3 regions of the Arsenicicoccus dermatophilus genome follow, and region 3 is predicted to be linked to each of the others. Evidence: riboswitches for the same ligand, from Rfam matches in the RefSeq annotation. Region 3 holds a riboswitch; each other region holds the start of a gene.
The links. A riboswitch is a leader RNA that binds a small molecule or an ion and turns the genes downstream of it on or off. The one in region 3 is predicted to bind cobalamin.
Positions count from the first base shown of each region.

Region 1: it holds a riboswitch for cobalamin, as region 3 does, so the genes downstream of both, MM438_RS09965 (energy-coupling factor ABC transporter permease) here and MM438_RS14330 (hypothetical protein) in region 3, are expected to answer to the same signal.
Region 2: it holds a riboswitch for cobalamin, as region 3 does, so the genes downstream of both, MM438_RS14740 (hypothetical protein) here and MM438_RS14330 (hypothetical protein) in region 3, are expected to answer to the same signal.

Region 1 is NZ_JAKZHU010000001.1:2,166,146-2,172,645, forward strand. Features, by position in the region: gene MM438_RS09940 (hypothetical protein) at 1-176, shown strand, start outside; gene MM438_RS09945 (aminoglycoside phosphotransferase family protein) at 173-1,159, shown strand; gene MM438_RS09950 (energy-coupling factor ABC transporter ATP-binding protein) at 1,164-2,048, opposite strand; gene cbiQ (cobalt ECF transporter T component CbiQ) at 2,045-2,821, opposite strand; gene MM438_RS09960 (energy-coupling factor ABC transporter substrate-binding protein) at 2,823-3,218, opposite strand; gene MM438_RS09965 (energy-coupling factor ABC transporter permease) at 3,215-3,919, opposite strand; cobalamin riboswitch at 3,952-4,082, opposite strand; gene MM438_RS09970 (GNAT family N-acetyltransferase) at 4,164-4,796, shown strand; gene MM438_RS09975 (hypothetical protein) at 4,857-5,663, opposite strand; gene paaE (1,2-phenylacetyl-CoA epoxidase subunit PaaE) at 5,709-6,500, opposite strand, start outside.
Region 2 is NZ_JAKZHU010000003.1:55,553-62,052, forward strand. Features, by position in the region: gene lhgO (L-2-hydroxyglutarate oxidase) at 1-213, opposite strand, end outside; gene MM438_RS14725 (alpha/beta hydrolase) at 341-2,101, opposite strand; gene MM438_RS14730 (metallophosphoesterase family protein) at 2,303-4,168, shown strand; gene MM438_RS14735 (hypothetical protein) at 4,279-4,452, opposite strand; gene MM438_RS14740 (hypothetical protein) at 4,570-5,028, opposite strand; cobalamin riboswitch at 5,062-5,297, opposite strand; gene MM438_RS14745 (amylosucrase) at 5,372-6,500, opposite strand, start outside.
Region 3 is NZ_JAKZHU010000002.1:220,708-227,207, reverse strand. Features, by position in the region: gene scpA (methylmalonyl-CoA mutase) at 1-696, opposite strand, end outside; gene MM438_RS14335 (methylmalonyl-CoA mutase family protein) at 693-2,600, opposite strand; gene MM438_RS14330 (hypothetical protein) at 2,597-3,109, opposite strand; cobalamin riboswitch at 3,225-3,448, opposite strand; gene MM438_RS14325 (ABC transporter substrate-binding protein) at 3,503-4,555, opposite strand; gene MM438_RS14320 (ABC transporter ATP-binding protein) at 4,557-5,354, opposite strand; gene MM438_RS14315 (FecCD family ABC transporter permease) at 5,362-6,399, opposite strand; gene MM438_RS16845 ((2Fe-2S)-binding protein) at 6,369-6,500, opposite strand, start outside.

The DNA.
Region 1 (6,500 bases), on a different contig from region 3:
GCCGGCTGGTCACGTACGCGCTGCGCACCCTGGAGCTGCGCCTGGGGGCCTGCTGGCCCTCCGCCGCAGGCTCTCGCGAGGCAGTGCTGTCGGTGAGTCGGCTGGTCCACGACACGGTGGTGGCGGGCGCCGCCTGGGGCGTGCCGCTGCGTGCCTTCCCGGGGCTGGCTCCGTGACCTCCTCAGAGGCCGGCGCCGTGGCCTCGCCCGGGGCACCCGGCCCCGTCGTGCTGCCCTCGGGACTGGTCGCGGCGGTGCGCGGCCGACCGGCCGACGACGTCCGCGACGGTGACGGGCGCCCGCTGCCGGACGGCGACGCCTGGCTGGACCGGCTGCCCACCCTGGTGGCCGGGTTGCTCGCCGACTGGCGGCTGCGGGTCGACGGGCCGCCCCGGCACGGCGGGTGCGCGCTCGTGCTGCCCGTGAGCCGCCCCGGCACCCGAGGGATCCTCAAGGTCACCTGGCCCCACGAGGAAGCACGCCACGAGCACCTGGCCCTGCGGGCCTGGGACGGGCGGGGCGCGGTGCGGCTCCTCGCCGCGGACCCCGCGCGCTGGGCCATGCTGCTCGAACGCCTCGACCACGAGCGCGACCTGACCACCGAGCCGGTGCTGGACGCCTGCGAGGCGATCGGGGCGCTCCACGCCGCCCTCGACCGACCTGCGCTCGCCCGGATCGGCACCGCGTCCGCCTGGTGCGGCCGGATCGCCGCCCGGCTGCAGGACGCTCCCCCGTCTCTCCCCCGCCGACTGGTCAACCAGGGACGACACCTCGCGCGGGAGCTGGCGGCCGACCCGCAGGTGGACGCCCGTCTGGTCCACGCGGACCTGCACTACGAGAACGTGCTGGCCGGGCAGCGACCCGGTGCGGTCGGCGGCTGGCTGGCCATCGACCCCAAGCCGCTCGCGGGAGAGCCAGCGCTCACCGTCGCTCCCCTGCTGTGGAACCGGTGGGATGAGGCGACCCGGGCGCACAGCCTGCGCAACCACCTGCGGTTCCGCGTCGACTACGCCTGCGAGCCCATGGGTGTGGACCCCGAGCGTGCCCGCCGCTGGGTGGTGCTGCGCGAGCTGGACAACGCGTGGCACGCCGCCCGGGCAGCGGCCGGGCAGGAGCGGGTGACCCAGGCGATCACCATCATCAAGTCGATGACCGGCTGAGAGCTCAGGTCCCCTGCCGGGCCACGGCCAGGGCTGCCACCAGCTCCTCGACGCTGCGCACCCGGACGTCCGGGTCGAGCAGCCCCGCCCGGGCGAGCAGCTCGGTCGCCTGCACCTGCCAGGGATGCCGCAGCCGGGCCCGGGACACCAGATCCCGGTCGGCGAGCACCTCGGCCACCGGCCCCTGGACGACTGCGCCGTCGGCGACGACCGCGGCCTCGTCGGCCCACCCCAGCGCCGCATCCACCTCGTGGGTGGACAGCACCACGGTGGTGCCGTGCTCCTCCAGTCGCCCGAGCGCGCCGAGCATCTCGTCGACCCCCCGGGGATCCAGGCCGGCCGTGGGCTCGTCGAGCAGGAGCAGCTGCGGACGCATGGCCACGGCTCCGGCGGTGGCGGCCCGCTTGCGCTCGCCATACGACAGCTGGTGGGTCGGCCGATCGGCGAGGTGCTCGATCCCCAGGAGCGTGAGGGCCTCCGCGACGCGCTCACGGACCTGCTCGACGGGCAGCCCGAGGTTCATCGGCCCGAAGGACACGTCCTGGCGCACGTCGGCGCTGAACAGCTGCGCGTCCGGGTCCTGGAGCACCAGCTGCACGCGCTGCCGGTGGGCCCGAAGTCCCTTGCGCGAGTAGTCGACCGCCTCGCCGTCGACATACACCTGGCCAGCCGCGGGCCGGTGGCTGCCCGCCAGGCAGCGCAGCAGGGTCGTCTTGCCGGACCCGTTGGCGCCGAGGATCGCCAGCCGCCGACCCCCCGTCACCTGCAGGTCCGCGCCGTGCAGCACCTCCGGGCCGCCGGGATAGCCGGCCCGCAGCCCGCGGGCGACGAGCCGGTAGACCTCGGGGTCGCGCCGGCCGTGGTCGCAGCCGGGTCCGCGGTGGCTCATCGGGCCCCCAGCGCCCAGGACGAGGCCGACACGGTGGCGAGCAGCAGCAGCGTGCCGGCCACGAAGGCCGGGGAGTGCCGCTCGGTGCGGGGCAGGGTGAGCAGGGCCGTCTCGTAGCCGCGACCCGCGAGCCCTTCCTCCAACCTCCTGGCCCGGTCCCACGAGCGGGTGAGGACCGCCGCGGTGAGCATCCCCGCCGAGCGCAGGGAGGTGCGCCACCCCTGGTAGCCGAGGCGCCCCGCCTGTGCCTCCCGGATCTGACCCTGGGCCTCCAGGAGGACGAAGAGGATGCGGTAGGTCAACGAGGCCACCTCCACGCACGCGTCGGGCATCCGCAACCGACGCAGCGCCGTCAGCAGGTCCACGACCGGGGTCGTGGCCGCGAGCACGAGCACGGCCAGGGTCCCGGCCACCGCGTGCGCGGTCAGCCCGGCCGCCTCGGCCACCCCGCGGTGGGTGACGGCCAGCCAGCCCAGGCGCAGGTATGCCGGGTCCGCCTGCGGCGCACCGAGGCTCACCGCCACCGAGAGCCCGCTGAGCACGATGAACGCGAGCGGCGCCCGCATGGCCCGGGCGACCAGACCCGCCGGGACCCGCGCCCCGAGGAGGAGCACCACCAGGCTGGCGACGGCGACGAGCACGGACCCCGGCCAGGGGGGCAGCACCAGCGCCACGGCCATCAGCCCCAGGCCGAGCAGCGCCTTGTCCGCCACCGCGCGGGGGCGCCAGGCCCCCGCCCAGGCCGCGTCGTCGATCGCCAGGCCGCCGGACACGTCAGCTCCGGCCGCCGGTCTCGGAGCACGTCGGCAGGGAGTCCGCGGGGGCGCCGCCCGTCGGGAGCGACCGGGTCGAGCCCGACCCGGTGGCCTGGTGGGTGCGGTCGCGGCGGCCGTGCAGGCGGCCGACGACGTAGCCGAGCGCACCGGCCCCGATCGCCGCCTGCATGGCGAACAGCCCCGACTCCACCTCGCTGCTCGACGGCTCGAAGATGCTGTGGAACCACGGCCGGTAGCCGGGGTCGGAGGCGTCGATCGCGGCCGTGGCGGCCGAGTCGGTCCCGCCGAAGCGCTCGCCGTCCGCGGCGCCGCCCCCGGCGACGACGAACGGCAGCGCGAAGAGCACGACCAGGGCCAGGACGCATCCGAGGGTGATCCACCGTGCCCGGGTCATGCGACCACCTCCGGCTGCTGCGCGGCCGCGCGTCCGCGGCCCTCGGCGAGGACCCCGAGGCGGGTGAGCTCGGGGCGGGCGGCGTCGGCCAGGACCCGGAACACCAGGACCCCGAGGAAGCCCTCCGCCAGCGCCAGCGGGACCTGGGTGACGGCGAAGATGGAGAGGAACTTGCCCAGGGCGCCGAGGACCCCGGTGGCGTGGTCCGGGTGCGCCAGCGCCAGCTGCAGCGAGGTGGTGCAGTAGGTCGACAGGTCGGCGAGGGCCATGGCGAGGAAGACCCCCACCAGCTGCGGGGCCCCCAGCCGCCGGGCTGCGGCATACGCCCCATAACCCACCCAGGGGCCGACGACGGCCATGCTCATGACGTTGGCGCCCCAGGTCGTGATCCCGCCGTGGGCGAGCAGGAGAGCCTGGAAGATCAGCACGATCCCGCCGAGGAAGGCCATGACGGGCGGGCGGAACAGCACGGCCCCGAGGCCGGTGCCGGTGGGATGGCTGGACGAGCCCGTCATCGAGGGCAGCTTGATCGCCGACAGCACGAAGGTGAAGGCACCCGCGGCCCCGAGCAGCAGACGGTTCTCGGGAGTCTCGCGGACCTCGCGGACGACCTGACGGCCGCCGTGGACGACGAAGGGGGCGGCGATCGCGGTCCAGGCCGCGGCCTGCAGCGGGGGCAGATAGCCCTCGGTGATGTGCATGGGCACTCCTTCTGGGGGGGATGACGCGTCCCGGTGGAGATGGCCGAGGGGGCAGTCTCTGGCTGGCGCGGGGCAGACACCCGCGCTCACAGTGGCGCGACCGCGCCGGACTCTCACCGGCTTCCTGCGCACCCTCGGGATGACCCTTCGGAGTATGCCACAGCGCACCGAAATGAGAATGGTTATCACTGGTGTGATGGGTGTCGCCCGGTGCTGCTGACCGGTCCACCCCTACGCTCGTCCCATGTCCGCGACGGATGCCATCCTCGTCCCGCCGGTGCACCCCCCGCTGGAGCTGCGCACCGAACGCCTCCTCCTGCGCCCCTGGCGGCCCGACGACCGGGCGCCGTTCGCGGCGCTCAACGCCGACCCCGAGGTGATGGCCTGCTTCCCCGCACCCCTGTCCCGGAAGGAGAGCGACGACCTCGCGGACCGCTGCGACCGGCACGTCCACACCCAGGGATGGGGCCTGTGGGCGGTCGAGGTGGTCGGTGGCGAGCCCTTCATCGGCTTCGTCGGGCTCGACCAGCCCCGGTTCGCCGCGCACTTCATGCCCTGCGTCGAGATCGGCTGGCGGCTGGCCCGGCCCGCGTGGGGTCACGGCTATGCCACCGAGGGGGCGACCGAGGCGCTGCGCGTCGCCTTCGAGGTCCTGGGGCTCGACGAGGTGGTCTCCCTCACCTCCTCGATCAACCTGCGGTCCCGCGCGGTCATGCAACGGCTCGGCATGACGCACCACCTCGCCGACGACTTCGAGCACCCGCTCGTCGCGGCCGACGACGTGCTGCGCCACCACGTGCTCTACCGCGCCCGTCGGGGCGTCACCACCGCGACCGGGTCGGACCTGGGCACCCCGGCGCCCGAGCTCCCGGCCTGACCCGGCCCCCTACCGCCCTGGACCTGCCGTCCTCGGCCTGACCGCGGTCGACCCTCGGGCCTAGCCCCCGGGGAGCCGCGTGACCTGCGAGCGCCGGGGCGTGGCGACCGCGATCCGCTCGTCCCAACGGTCGAACTCGATGCTCCCCGCGTCCGGTCCCGCCGTCGTCTGCACCTTGAGCAGCCGGCCGCTGCCGTCCGCCGCGACCACGAGGGTGGTGACCCGTCCGAGGGCGAGCTCCTGGGCGCGCCGGCCGGCGTAGGAGACCGAGGTCATCCGCATCGGCACGCGGTGGCCGGTCAGGCGCTGGACCGCGTCGACGAGGCTGCCCACCCCGAGGATGCCGAGCTGGGTCGCCGGCCCGCTGGACATCCGCACGAACCGACCGCGGGCCGTCGCGGTGGTGCGCGGGGAGCGGACGTAGGTCACTCCGTCGATGCGACGGATCTCGACGGGCGGCTGGGTGCCGACCGACACCGTGCCCGCCAGAATCAGCCCGTCGCGGGTGCCTGCGAGGTCGAAGGTCATCGGGACCCCGCCGTGGTTGAGGGTGCCGACCGCGTGCAGGCTCGTCGCCGCGGCGACGAAGCGGGACACCTGGTCCAACACCGCCTCGGCCTCGCCCGGAGCGGCCTGCGGGCCGTCACCTCCCGGCATCGTGGGGACCGGCTGCGGGCCGCCGGGAGGCACGGTGCGGGCGGGGGACGGCGTGGGTGGGCTGCCCGACGGCGCCGGGGTCCGCGGGGCGACGCCGGAGGGGGTCGGCGGGAGCTCCAGGGGCTCGCCCGTGCATCCCCCCAGCGTGAGCGTGCCGACGATGGCGAGCGCGCAGGCTCTCGCGACCGTGGTGCGTCGTGCACCCCTCATGCTCGGCTCCCTCGTGCGCCCCGGCAGCCCAGGGCCGCCGCCCCTTCAGGCGTCGTAGTCCAGGCTGACGGTCTCGGTGAGCGGGTGGGCCTGGCAGGCCAGCACGATGCCGGCAGCGACCTCGTCAGGCTCGAGGGCGTAGTTGCGGTCCATCCGCACCTCCCCCTCGACCACCCGCGCGCGGCAGGTCCCGCAGACCCCGCCCGTGCAGGAGTATGGCGCGTCCGGCCGGGCTCGCAGGGTCGCGGCCAGGATCGTCTCCGCGGCGTCCGTCATCACCACGTCGGTGGTGCGGCCGTCGAGGTTGACGGTGACGCGCGCCAGCACGCTCGCCGTCGCGGGGTCGGCGCCCTCGCCCGGGTCCTGGGCGGCGCGGGGCTCGTCGTCGACGTGGAAGACCTCGTAGTGCACGTGGTCCGTGGCGACGCCCTCGCCGGCCAGCACCTCGCGGGCGTTCTCGACCATGGAGAAGGGCCCGCAGAGGTACCACTCGTCGACCGAGTCGACCGGCACGAGGGTCTCCAGGATGCGGCGCAGCCGAGGCTCGTCCAGCCGCCCGCTGAACAGCTCCACGTCGCGAGCCTCGCGGGAGAGCAGGTGCATCAGCTGGAAGCGCTCGCGGTAGCGGTTCTTGAGGTCCTCGAGCTCCTCGAGGAACATGATCGTGCTGGTCGAGCGGTTGCCGAACATCAGGGTGACACGGCTGTCCGGCTCCTCCTCGAGCGCGGTGGTCAGCAGCGACAGGATCGGGGTGATCCCGGACCCGGCGGCGATGGCGCAGTGGTGTCGGCCCCGGGTCGGGTCGGTGGGGACCACGAAGGACCCGGTCGGCGGCAT
Region 2 (6,500 bases), on a different contig from region 3:
GTCGAAGCACAGCCGCGCCTTGTAGGACCCCGGCGTGTAGTAGACCCCCGCGTGGATCACGCCGGAGTTGTTGCCCGTCTGGTGGCGGGCGATGTCGTCCTCCTTGTCGATGACGACGACGTGCGCACCAGGCTTGCGCAGCTGCAGCGCTCGGGCGGTGGCGAGCCCGACGATCCCCCCGCCGACGACGAGGACGTCTGCCTCGGTCTTCATGTGATTCCCCTTTCGACTCCCCCAGTCTCTCGCGCGGGCTCCCGCGGCGGAGCGGACTTCGCCACGTCGGGCGGAGGTATGCCGAGGGCCGCGCCCGGGAGCACCCGGACGCGGCCCAGCCCCGCGGTCACCTGGCGAAGAGCGCCTTGTCCGGGGTGCAGGTGACGTCGGCGGCCGGTGTCTCCTGGGTGGTGAGGTAGGCCGTGACCGTCTTGTCGACGCAGGCCGAGTAGCCGTGCAGCGATCCGTGGCCGAAGCCGTCCTTGACGGTGACCAGGCGTGAGGTCGGCAGCGTCCTGCGGTAGGCCGCGGCTCCGGCGTACGGCGTGGACGGGTCGTGCTGGTTGGCGACGATCAGGACGGGCGTGGACGTGGCCTTGTCGAAGGGGCCGCGGTAGACCCCCGTGGCCTTGCCCGGCCAGCCGGCGCACACGCTCGAGGCCCAGGTCCACAGCGGGCCGAAGCCCCCCGCGGCGGCCTTGGCCCGCTCCGCGGCGGACACCCACTCCTGCGGGTCGCTCGGGTTGACGGCGTCGCTGCACAGCACGCCCGAGTAGCCCACCCAGTAGCTGGCCTCCTTGCTCGGCGGGGTGGTGGGCGTGGCCGTGGGGCGCGGTGCGGGCGTCGGACGCCGGGTCGGCGTCGTGGTCGGTCGGGGCCCGTGCAAGCCCGGCGGGACGACGCCCGGTCGCCGGTCGACACCTGGCTGGGGCCTGGGGTCGATGGGCACCTCCTGCGCGGCCGGCGAGGTGGCCTCGGCGGCCCGGGCCAGCGCGTGCAGCTGCTTGAGCGCGGCGGTCGCCTTCTTGCGGGCCCGCGGCGCCGCGAGCATGGCCCTGCTGGGGATCCGCGCAGGCAGGGCGGCCCGCAGGTCGTGGATCGTCGTCAGGACACCGGGGATCTGGTCGGCGGAGTAGAGCGCGCGCAGGACGGTGGAGTGCAGCTCGTCGTACCGCAGCTCGCGCCCGTCGCCCAGGGCGACCGGGCCGCGCTCGGTGGCCGCCACCAGGTCGGCCCAGTCCTGGCGGACCGTCGCGGCGGACGGGCAGCGCGCCGCGCCGACGCGCTCGCACTCGGCGAACGCCGCCTCCAGCGCCTCCTTGGCCCCCAGGTGGGAGCCGAGGCGCTCGGTCAGCGGCCGCAAGGTGCCCCGGTCGCGGCCGGTGCTCCACTCGACCGGGTCGATGACGCCGTCGAGGACCATGGCGCGGACCTTGTCGGGGAAGAGCGCGGCATAGGTCTGGCCGAGGTAGGTGCCGTAGGACGTGCCGTAGTAGGTGAGCCGCTCGTCGCCGAGGGCGGCGCGGGCCAGGTCCAGGTCACGCGCGGCGTCGGCGGTGGACATGTGGTCCAGCAGCTGGGGTGCACCCTTGGCGCACAACGCGCGCTGGCGCCCGTCGACGGTGAGGCGCACCCGCTGCTCGTCGGCCGTCGCGGGGAAGACCACGCCCCCGCCGGGGAGGTCCGGGTCCTCACCCGCCGCGGTGCAGCTCGCGTCGGCGCCGCGGGTCGCGAGCCCGACCACGTCGAAGCGCTTGCGGACCTCGGGGCCGAGCTTGTCCGCCATCTGCCCGACCTGGTCGGGGACCGCCAAGCCCGGGCCGCCAGGGCTCGTGAAGATCGACCCCACCCGGTGCGCCTGGTCCTCGGCGGGCCGCCGCGCCAGGCGCAGCGTGATCGTGCCCGTGTCCGGGCGGGCGTGGTCGAGGGGGACGGTGAGCTCGCCGCACTGGAGGCCACGGCCGCAGTCCTCCCAGGTGATGCCGGCGGCCCGGCCGGCCGTCGTGCGCGAGCCGGGCGCAGGAGCGGGGCCGGCCGCCGTCGCGACGGACGGGACGGACACCAGGGCGGCCGCGACCAGCGCGACCCCTCGGACGGGCAGGGACATGCGAGCCTCCAGACAGGCGTGGCGGACGGACGGACGGTGACCAGCAGACCACCGATCCCTGATGACTCGCCGAAAGTACTCCCGGCACAGGACGATCCGCGACCGCAGCAGGCCGTGCAGGGCCGCTGTCGACAGGGCCTCGCCCCGGTGACCTCGCGCGACGCAGGGTGCGGGCCGCACGTCAGTCGCTACCCTGGGCGCGTGAGCCCAGCCACGTCCTCCGACCGGGGTCGCCAGCCCCCTCTCGCGTGGGCACTGTGCCCCCTGCGCGTGCTCGGCGCGCTGCTCGGCCTGCTGGCCCTCGCCCTGGCCGCTGCCGTCGTCGGCATCGGCGTGACCAGCGTGTGGCCCACCGACGTGCAGACCAGCTCCTACGCCGCGACCCTGCGCCTGTCCGCCGAGCCCGACCAGCTGTCGTCGGTCCACGCCCCGACCCTGTTCGGCAACCTCGACCTGCGCTTCGACGGTCCGCTGCCCGCGCCCGGGGTCAGCGCCGACGCCCGCGTCCGCGACCGGATCACCGCCGTCCTCGCCACCAAGGACCTGTCCGTGTCGGCGCTCAAGCCCGGCGCCGCCGAGATCGACGCCGCCATCAGCTCCGGGGCGTCGTCCCTCGCCGGGAAGTATGCCGCCGGGGTGCTGCTCACCTGCGCGCTGGCCGCCTTCGCCCTGCGGCACTGGCGATCCGCCGAGGCCGGCCTGCGCCCGTGGCGACGGTCCGCTCCGGTCCCCGCGCTCGCCGCCGTCGTCGCGCTCGCCGGGACGGGCGGGTCGGCGTGGGCGACCTTCCGACCCGACCGGCTGGAGACCGTGCAGGCCGACGGGCTGCTCGGCTACGTGCGGTCCAACACCCGGATCCTGTCCGACGTGCAGGCCCGCTCCGCCCAGGCCGAGCCCTACGTCAAGAACATGCTCGCTCTGTCCGCCGCGCTGCAGGAGCACTTCGTCCCGCCGGACCTAGCCCGCCCGGCCGCCGTGAAGCTGCTGCTGGTCAGCGACATCCACGGCGCCAACGCCTATCCTCTGATGCGGCAGATCGTGCAGACCGAGGGCATCACCGCGGTCGTCGACACCGGTGACCTGCTCAACTTCGGGCACGCGCAGGAGGGCGAGGCGGCGGGCATGTATGCCGGGATCGCCTCCCTCGGCGTCCCCTATGTCTTCGTGCGCGGCAACCACGACGCGAGCGCGGCCACCGACGAGTCGGTCCTGCGACGGCTGGCGACGATCCCCAACGTGATCCTGCTGGAGCCGACCGCGGGGACGTACACCGTCGCCACGATCGGGGGCCTGCAGGTCGCGGGCTTCAACGACCCGCGGTGGTTCGGCGACGAGGGCGGCGACACGGCGGGGCAGGTGGCGGCCGCGCGGCGCTTCGACCGCGCGATGGAGCAGGTGCGGTCGGGGCGGGTCGCGCCGGTCGCGAGCACGACGCGAGCCGGGACGCCGGCACCGGCGGCTGGGGAGACCGCACCGGGCGCGGCGACGTCGTCGGGTGCGGCCGCCTCGGGGGCGACCACCTCGGGCGGTGCGTCTGCAGCGGCGCCGCCCGCGACCACGCCGGGCGCCTCCCCGGACCCGACCGCCTCGGCCGCCGTCGCCACCGACCTCCGTCGCGGTCTGGACCTGCTCGTGGCGCACGAGCCCTATGCCGCGGACGCCTTCCCCGCCGCCCGGGTGCGCCTCAACGGCCACATGCACTCGGCTGCGCTGCGCGGCAACCGGATCCAGCTGGGCACCTTCACCGGGGGCGGGGTCGTCGCGCACTACAGCCAGGACCCCGCGGGCGCCGAGCTCAACGGCCAGCCCTATGCCTTCGACATCCTCAGCTACGGCGCCGACTGCCGCCTGGAGACCCTCACCCGCTACAGCTACCGGGACCTGCTCGAGGGGCGGCCGGTCTACGACGACGTCCGCGCCGTCAACGGTCGCTCGATCCAGGCGCCCCAGCCCTCCGCCGGACGGGTGTGCCGCGCCGACGCGCCGCTGACGCTGGCGACCGTCGTGGCGGACGCCCCCGACCCGAGCTCCTCGCCCACGCCGGCGACCACCAGCACCACCCCCTGACCGAGCGGCTCACCCCACGCTGACCTCCCCCGCGCCGGGTGGGACGGGAGCGGGGTGCCGGGCGCGAGGCGTATGGCGGGACGGGACGGCGACCACGTCCCGGCGTGCGGTCAGCGGCGGGCGCGCGAGCTGACCATGCGCCACAGCGCGATGCCGCTCGGCACGGCCACGGCCGCCGCGGTGGCGTAGTCCTTGCGGCGGAAGGCCTGCCACGCCGAGACCAGGCTCGACACCATCAGGGTGCCCGAGGCGGCGTTGTTCACGGACTGCTGGTTGATCGGCATACACCCTCCAGGACAAGAGTCACGGTCGATCACCGAGCGTATCTTCCGGTGCGTCAGGAGGGGCCCGAACGACGCACGACGGGCCGCCCCGCAAGGACGGCCCGTCGGGTCGCGGGATCAGCCGTGGCGGTGCACGCCGATGTGCTCCACCATGATCTGCCCGTCGGCGAGGTCCTCGGCGACGACCGGGCGCCAGCCGACGTGCATCAGGTGGCCGAGGGCGCGCGAGTCGGAGGCCAGCGAGACCTTGGGGTGGCGCAGCGCAAAGAGCTCGATGATCACGTCGACGAGGGTCTGGGTCAGCCCGGGCTCGGCGTGCTCGGCGGCGGGCACCGTGAGCAGGCGCTGCAGCTCGACGTGGTCGCCGCGCAGCGTGCCGGCGGCATACCCGGCCAGCCGGCCGTCCAGGCTCACCGTCACCAGCCGGAAGCTCTCGTCGCCCTCGCGCCGGGCGAGCCACGGCACGGTGGCGTCGGCCGACCGGGCGGCCTCCTCGAGGTGGGTGAGGTCGTCGCGCAGGCGCTGGGCGCCGGCGGCGTCGTAGTGGGAGACGCGCATCGACAGCATGGTGGGCATGGGTCCTCCAGACCGAGTCGGGTCCGACGACCCGGGTGGGTCGCCGCGCTGGCAGGTCTTCGGACTCGCGGGCGTCGCGCGGCAGGCTGACCTGCACGCGGGCCTAGGCGCCGCTTCCCGAGCCGACCGCTCAGTGCGTGTGGCGCGGTCGTTCCCGCTCACCGCTGCACCGCGGGCGGCTGCCCCCGGCGCAGTCCCGGACTCGCACCGGGTTCCCTCTTGCCCCGGCGCGCCCGAGGGTGTGCCGGACCAGTGCGGCCCAACCTATCCAGGCGGCGCGGAGGGGGCTCGTCGGGACGCGTTCCGCCGGTTGCGGTTCCCGCGATGACCGCCCCCGGCCCGCTCACGGCAGCAGACCTCCCTGGGTCGGTCGGATCCGCCTGCTCGACCAACCCCGGCCGGCCCGACCGCCGCCGGCAGGGACGATCCAGCGCTGCTGGTAGGGGTCGAGGGTGAGGTCCCACCAGACGTCCTCGCCGGTCAGCGCGTCCTGCAGCCCCGAGAGCGGCCCGAAGCCCGCGAACCCGTGGATCGACGCGTGCTGCGGCTCGGCGGTGAGGTTGGCGAGCACCAGGCAGTGCCCGCGCGGGCCCGTCCGCCACAGCGCGAAGACGTGGGGGTTGTCCAGCGGCACCGCGTCGATGGCCTGCTGGGCGTGCAGCTGCGGCAAGGACTTCCGCGCGGCGACGAGCGCCTGCAGCCCCTCGAAGACCCGCGCCGGCACCGTGCCCGCCTCGTGCCGCTGCTGCGCCGCCGTCCAGTCCATGCGCGGCCGGTGCAGCCAGCGGTTGTCGTCCGCGTGCGCCGGGTCCTCGACGTACGACCGGTCGTTGATCATCCCGATCTCGTCCCCCATGTAGATCAGCGGCACGCCGCCGAGCGCCAGGACGAGCCCCTGCAGCAGCAGGATCCGGCGTATGCCGAGGAGCTCCGCCCGCTCCCGCTCGGCACCCGCGAGCCGGCGAGCCTGCTCGAGACCGGCGAGGGACGCGAGGGACCCGCTGATCCGGCGGTCCCCGGTGGCGGGGTTGGCCTGGAAGACCTCGCCGACGGCCCACGACCCGGGATGCGCGCCGGAGTAGAAGTCCGACAGGAACGCGCGGTGGGCCGGCCCGGACAGGCCCACCGCGGCGGCGTGCTCGTCGCTGACCGCCCACCCGATGTCGTCGTGGAGCCGCACGTAGCCCAGCCACGCGGCGGTGGGCGGCAGCGGCGGCATCGCCCGCACGGTGTGGGTGAGCAGTCGGGCGGAGCCTTCGGCGAGCGCCGACCACAGCGCGACCATGTAGACGTTGTGGTAGGCGAGCTCGCACTCCTTGCCGGTCGCCTCCCCCTGGCCGAGGTAGGGCGCCAGGTCCTCGGGCGCGACGATGGCCTCGGCGAGCAGCAGCACGCCGGGCATCGCCAGGCGGGTGAGCGCACGGAAGGCCTGCAGCACCAGGTGTGCCTCGGGCTGGTTCTGGCAGCTGGTG
Region 3 (6,500 bases):
GTGCTCGGAGGTGAAGGCGAAGATGTCGGAGATGATCCGCATCGACGGCGCCGGCGGGTAGATGTACGTGTTGCGGACCATGAACTCCTTGAGGATGTCGTTCTGGATGGTCCCCGACAGCTGCTCCGGCCGCACCCCCTGCTCCTCGGCGGCGACGACGTACAGCGCCAGCACCGGCAGCACGGCGCCGTTCATGGTCATCGAGACGCTCATCCGGTCCAGCGGTATGCCGTCGAAGAGCTGCCGCATGTCGTAGATCGAGTCGATCGCGACGCCCGCCATACCCACGTCGCCCTCCACCCGGGGGTGGTCGGAGTCGTAGCCGCGGTGCGTGGCCAGGTCGAAGGCCACGGAAAGGCCCTTCTGCCCGGCCGCGAGGTTGCGGCGGTAGAACGCGTTGGACTCCTCCGCGGTGGAGAACCCGGCGTACTGCCGGACGGTCCACGGCTGGCTGGCGTACATCGTGGCGTAGGGGCCGCGCAGGAAGGGCGGGGCCCCCGGAGTGGTGTCGAGGAAGTCCAGGCCGACCAGGTCCTCCTCCGTGTAGAGCGGAGGGACCAGGATGTGCTCGGGGGTCTGCCACCCGTGGGAGCAGCCCCCGGTCATGGCGACCAGCCGCTCCCACTGCTCGGTGGAGCCGGGCGGAGGCGCGCCGTCGCCGAGCGGCACGGCGGAGAAGGACGGGATCGTGCTCATGCCGGGGCCCCCAGGGTGTCGAGGAGGGTGGACAGGAAGGTGACGACGTCCATGCCGTCGAAGAGCTCGCCGTCGACGGCGCCTGGTGGCGCCTCGGGGCCGAGCTCGGTGCGTCGGCCGGCGATCAGCACCTCACGGACGCCGGCGGCACGCAGGGCCTCGGCGACCGCGACGCCCTGGTCGGCGTAGACGCCCGCGGAGGAGCACAGGACCGCGACCTGCGCCCCGACCTCTCGCAGGCGCGCCGCGACCTGCTCCGGCGTTCCCCCCTCGCACAGCGGGGTGTCGATGCCCGCCACGTGCAGGAGGTTGCTGGTGAAGGTCTCGCGGGGTCCGAAGTCGCGACGGGTGCCCAGGCAGGCGAGCAGGACCGTGGCGGGCGATCCCTGCGCGGCCGCGGCCGTCGCCCGGTCCCGCAGCCGCTCGAAGACCTCGGCGTCGCGGGTGGGCGGCAGGATCGGGGTGGTGGCCGGTGCGAGGACCACCCGGGGCTCCCGGTCGACCGGCGTCTCGGTCGCGGCGGGGAACATGCTGACCCCGGTGAGCGGCAGCCTGCGGGTGGCCAGACGCCGGTCGCGCTCGTCGCGCACCTCGGCGATCCGGTCGACGACCCGACCGTCACGCAGCGCGGCCTCCATGCCGCCGTCGGCGTCGAGCAGCTGGAACCACGCCCAGGCCCGTTCGCAGAGGGCGTCGGTGAGCGCCTCGACATACCATCCGCCCCCGGCCGGATCGGTGACCCGGCCCAGGTTGGACTCCTCCGCCAGGAGGACCTGGGTGTTGCGCGCGATGCGACGCGAGGACTCGACCGGGAGCCCGTGGATCGTGTCGTAGGGCAGCACGGTGATCGCCTCGGCACCGCCGACCGCCGCACCGAAGCAGGCGGTCGTGGTGCGCAGGATGTTGACCCAGGGGTCGTCCCGCGTGAGCATCCGCCGGGTCGTGACGGCGTGCTGGCGCGCTCCCCGCTGGACGTCGGGGACGCCGCTCACCTCGCCGACCCGGGCCCACATCCGCCGCAGGGCGCGCAGCTTGGCGATGGTCAGGAACTGGTCCGCCGTCGCCGCCACCCGGAACTCGATCTGGGAGAAGGTCTGCGTCACCGAGACCCCGAACTCCTCCAGCCCGCGCAGGTAGGCCACCCCGGTCGCGACCGCGCAGGCCAGCTCCTCGACCTCCCCGCCACCGGCCTCGTGGTGGATCGTCGCGTCCACGGTGAGGGAGCGGACGGAGGGATAGCTCCCGAGGCAGTCACGCACGAGCCGGAGCACCTCGGTGCGCGGCGGGGCGCCCTGCCCGAGCGCGACGGCACCGAGCCGGTCGACCCCCAGGGCTCCCTGCACGGTGAAGCCCTCGAGCCCGGCCCGCGCCCAGAGCGCCATCAGGGCGCGGGCGGCGCCGATCTGGTCGTCGTGGCTGCTGACGCAGACGGGTGCCAGGTCGAGCAGGACACCGTCGAGCATCGATCCCAGGTCGTCGATGGCGATCGCGTCGGCCCCGAGCTGCAGCCACAGCGCGGTCGCGCCGCGCTCCAGGTCGGTCAGCACGGCTCGATGCCCCCGCGCGAGATCGGGGTCGTCGTGCCACTGGCGCACCTGCCAGGCGTCGACGGCGCCGCTGCGCACCGAGGACCCTCGCACGAAGGGCATCACCCCCGGTCGGCCGAGGGGCCGCGCCTCCTGCGGCCGGGTGTAGAGCGCGTCGATGGCGATCCCGCTGAGGGTGGTGGTGCGCAGCCTCACCTCGGCCTGCTCGCCGGTCAGCCGGCGGTCCGGCGGACGGCGCTTGTTCAGGACGTCGGCCGCCATCGCTGCCCAGGCCGCCCGGTCGAGGACCTCGAAGCCCTCGGCGAGCCCGATCTCGGGCGGGACGACCGTCTCCGTGTCCGGTGCGGCGCCGCTCATCGGCCGGCCGCCGCGGTGAGCCGCAGGGACTCCCCGAGGTCGCCCGAGGCGGCGACGGCGGGGCCGGTCCGCAGGCTGGGGCACCAGCCCGCCTGCAGCAGGTGGCCGAGGGCGGGGCAGGCGCGCGGGATCAGCACGTCGGCCCAGGGCTGCTCCGCCGAGTCGACGAACACCTCGACGAGGAGTCCGACGAGGTCCGGGTGACGGGTGCGCACCGTCGAGGCGATGACCAGGTGCCGCAGGTCGACCAGCCCCTCGGCCACGACCCCTGCGGCGAACCCGACGAGCAGGCCGTCCATGCTCATGGTCACCAGCCGGAACCCGCTCTCGGCGGTGCAGGACTCGAGCCAGGACGAGCAGTCGGGGTTGTCGCCCCCCGTGCGGAAGGGGACGCGGGCCCCGACGAGCTCCAGGTGCTGCAGCTCGTCGGTGATGTGCAGGGCCTCGTGGCCCGGGTACAGCACGAAGCGGATGCCCGGGCGGGGCGAAGGCAAGGGAAGGGTGTTCATGGAGGTGACCTCCCAGCAATGAGCCCGAGGTGCACCGAGGACGCCGCTGCCGACGGGACGACGCCTGCCGGGCAGGGTGTCCTGGCCTTCCCTCGAGGCGCGGACACGGGCGAACCGCTGACGCGGCACACTGGCAGGTCTTCGGACTCGTGGGCGTCGAGCCTTGCGGCTCACCGCGACTCACGTCGCGAAGTCCTTCACCGTCGCTTCCCAGGTGGTCGTCCCAGTGCGTATGACGATGTCGTTCCCACTCACCGCTGCGGGGCAGTCCCGGACTCGCACCGGGTTCCCTCTTTCCCCTCCCGACCGAGGACGGGAGGACCAGCACCGCCAACGTATCGCATCTCCGTCGGCCCGCTGCAGGCCCCCCACCGGGGCGGTCGTCGTCGCAGGTCAGCCCGTGTGCAGGTCGTGCCGGGGCGTGATCTGGGAGGCAGGCAGCAGGGACGCCTCCTCCAGGGCCTTGCGGAGGTTCTCGGCCGCGTCGACGTTCAGCGGGCTGCTCGTCCACGCCGCGTAGGGCAGGTTCAGGTAGCGCTTCTCCTGGACGGCGGGCAGGTCTCGGGTGGCGGGGTTGGCCTCCAGCTGGGCGATCTTGTCCGCCATCGTCTGCTGCCCGTAGTGCACGAAGGCGATGAAGTCGGGCTTAGCCGTCGCCACCTTCTCCCACGAGACGGTGGTCCACGTGTCCGCCACGTCCGCGGCGAGGTTCGCCGCGCCGGCCGCGTCGATGATGCCCTGGGGGCCGCCATACCGTCCGCTGGTGAAGACCGCGCCCTTGGCGCTGTCGAAGAGGAGCACGACGGGCCGCCGCGTCGCCTGCGGTGCCGCGCGCAGGGCGGCCAGCCGGGCGTCGAGGTCGTCGGTGACCCGGCGAGCCTGGTCCCGATGACCGGTGATGGCACCCAGGTTGGTCAGGTCGGCCCGCAGCGCGGACCAGGGGTCCATCGTGCCGCGCGCCTTCTCCCCGGCCTTCTGCCGGCAGCTCTCCGACAGCACGTAGGCCGCGACTCCCTTGCTCCGCAGCAGGTCCGGCATGAGGTTGCGCGACTCGCTGTAGCCGTAGTTGAACCCCGCGACCATCACGTCCGGACGCTTGGCGAGGACCCCCTCCAGCGTCGGGTAGTCCGCGCCGGTGTCGGGCAGGTGCCGCGCGGCGTCGCCGTAGACCTGCTCCAGGACGGGGGTGTCCTTCTGGAGGCTGGTCACGGCCACCAGCTGGTCCTGCGCGCCCACGGCGAGCGCCATCGCGATCATGTTGCCGTCGTTGACGAAGACTCTCTTCGCGGGAGTCGGGAAGCGCACGCTCTCACCACAGTTCGTCACCTCCACGGTGGCGCCGGCCGTGGCACCGCCGGCGCCACCGCGCGGGGCGGGGGCGCCACAGGCGCCGGAGACGAGGGCGAGGGCGAGGGCGCCGGCAAGGACGACGGGGCGTGGGTTCATGTCAGCTCTCCTCGGGAGGGTTGGTGGGGATGGGTTCCTCATCGGGCGGGTCGCAGACCAGGTGGGTCCGTCCGGTCGCGGGATCCACGAGGGTGGAGGCGCGTATGCCGAAGGCGTGCGCGACCGCAGGGCCGGTCAACGTGGTGGCGGGCGGTCCCTGGTCGAGGACGGATCCCTCCCCCACCACGACGACGTGGTCGGCGTAGCGGTGGGCGAGGTCGAGGTCGTGGATCGCCATCACGACGGTCCGACCGGCCGCTCTGGCCAGCCGCAGCAGCTGGTGCTGCTGGGCGACGTCCAGGTGGTTGGTGGGCTCGTCGAGGAGCAGGACCGGCGCGTCCTGGGCGAGTCCCCGGGCGAGGAGGGCTCGGCGACGCTCCCCGCCGGACAGGGCGTGGCACGGCCGGTCCACCAGGTCCTGCAGCCCCACCTGGGCCAGGGCGTGCAGGACGACCTGTCTCTCCTCGGCGCCACCGAGGCTCCAGGGGCGGGCGTGGGGGATGCGGCCGAGCGCGATCATCTCGCCGACGAGCAGGTCGTCGGGCGGGGAGTCCTCCTGGGCCACCAGGGCGATCCGCAGGGCGCGCTCCCGGGGGCGGAGGCGGTCGACCCGGTCGCCCCCGACGACGACGTGCCCTCGGGGAGCCGCCGCGATGCCGGCGAGGGTGCGCAGGAGGGTGGACTTGCCCGAGCCGTTGGCCCCCACGAGCGCGGTGACGCCGCCGGAGGGCAGGTCGAGGTCCACCCCGGTCAGGACGACGTGGCCGTCCACCGCGGCGGTCAGGTCGTGGGTCTGCATCCGCACGTCAGCGGCTCCCCGAGTAGCGGTAGTGGCGTCGCCCGACCAGCAGGAGGAAGACCGGTGCCCCCACCAGCCCGGTGACGACCCCCAGCGGGATCTCCTGGGGCCGGACGCACACGCGGGCGAGGACGTCGACCCAGACCAGGAAGAGCCCGCCGGCCAGGGCGGCGACCGGGACCACCACCCGGTGTCGAGCCCCCACGACCATGCGGGCCAGGTGCGGCACCACGAGCCCCACGAAGCCGATGCCGCCGGACACGGCGACCAGGACCCCGACGAGAGCCGCGAGGCCCACGAAGAGGCCCGTCCGCAGGGCCCCCACGGGCACCCCGAGCGAGGCCGCGAGGTCCGGGCCGGCAGCCAGGGCGTCCAGCCACCGGGATGCCGCGCCCATCGCGAGCACCGCGAGCAGCGTCACGACGGTGGCGAGCGGCAGCAGCTCCCAGGTGGCGGCGGCCACGCTGCCGAGCAGCCAGTAGAGCACCGACTGGGCGGCCCGGGGATCGTTGGACAGGAAGACGAGGAAGCTGGCGATCGCGCTGAAGGCCGACGACAGGACCACCCCGGTCAGCACCAGGCGCAGCGGCGTCAGCCCGCCCTGCGCCATGGCGACGGCGTAGACCAGCGCCGACGCGGCGAGCGCCCCCAGCAGCGCCCCGCCCGACAGCGCCCAGACCCCCAGCCCGGACAGCACGCCGGTCGTCATCACCGCGGTGGCCCCCACCGAGGCTCCGGACGAGACCCCGAGCAGGTAGGGATCGGCCAGGGGATTGCGCACCAGCGTCTGCATCCCGGCACCGGCCACCGCGAGACCGGCGCCAGCCACGGCGGCGAGCAGGGAGCGCGGGGCTCGCAGGTCCCAGACGATGGCGTCGTAGGTGGGATCGGTCGTGCCCCCGGTGAGCCGGGCGGCCACGACCCGCCATACGTCCGGCAGGGGCAACGGCTCCGATCCGAAGGCGAGGGAGACGACACAGCTGGCCGCCAGCGCGACCGCGAGGACGACGACGGTCAGGGCTGCAGGCGGACGCGGCGAGGACACGTGCGGCACTCCTCGTGGTCGGCGGACAGGAAGATCAGGCAGCAGGTGTGCCGCCCGTGGCTGGTCGCGTCGGCGGCCAGCGTCACGAGTGGCCTCTCCCC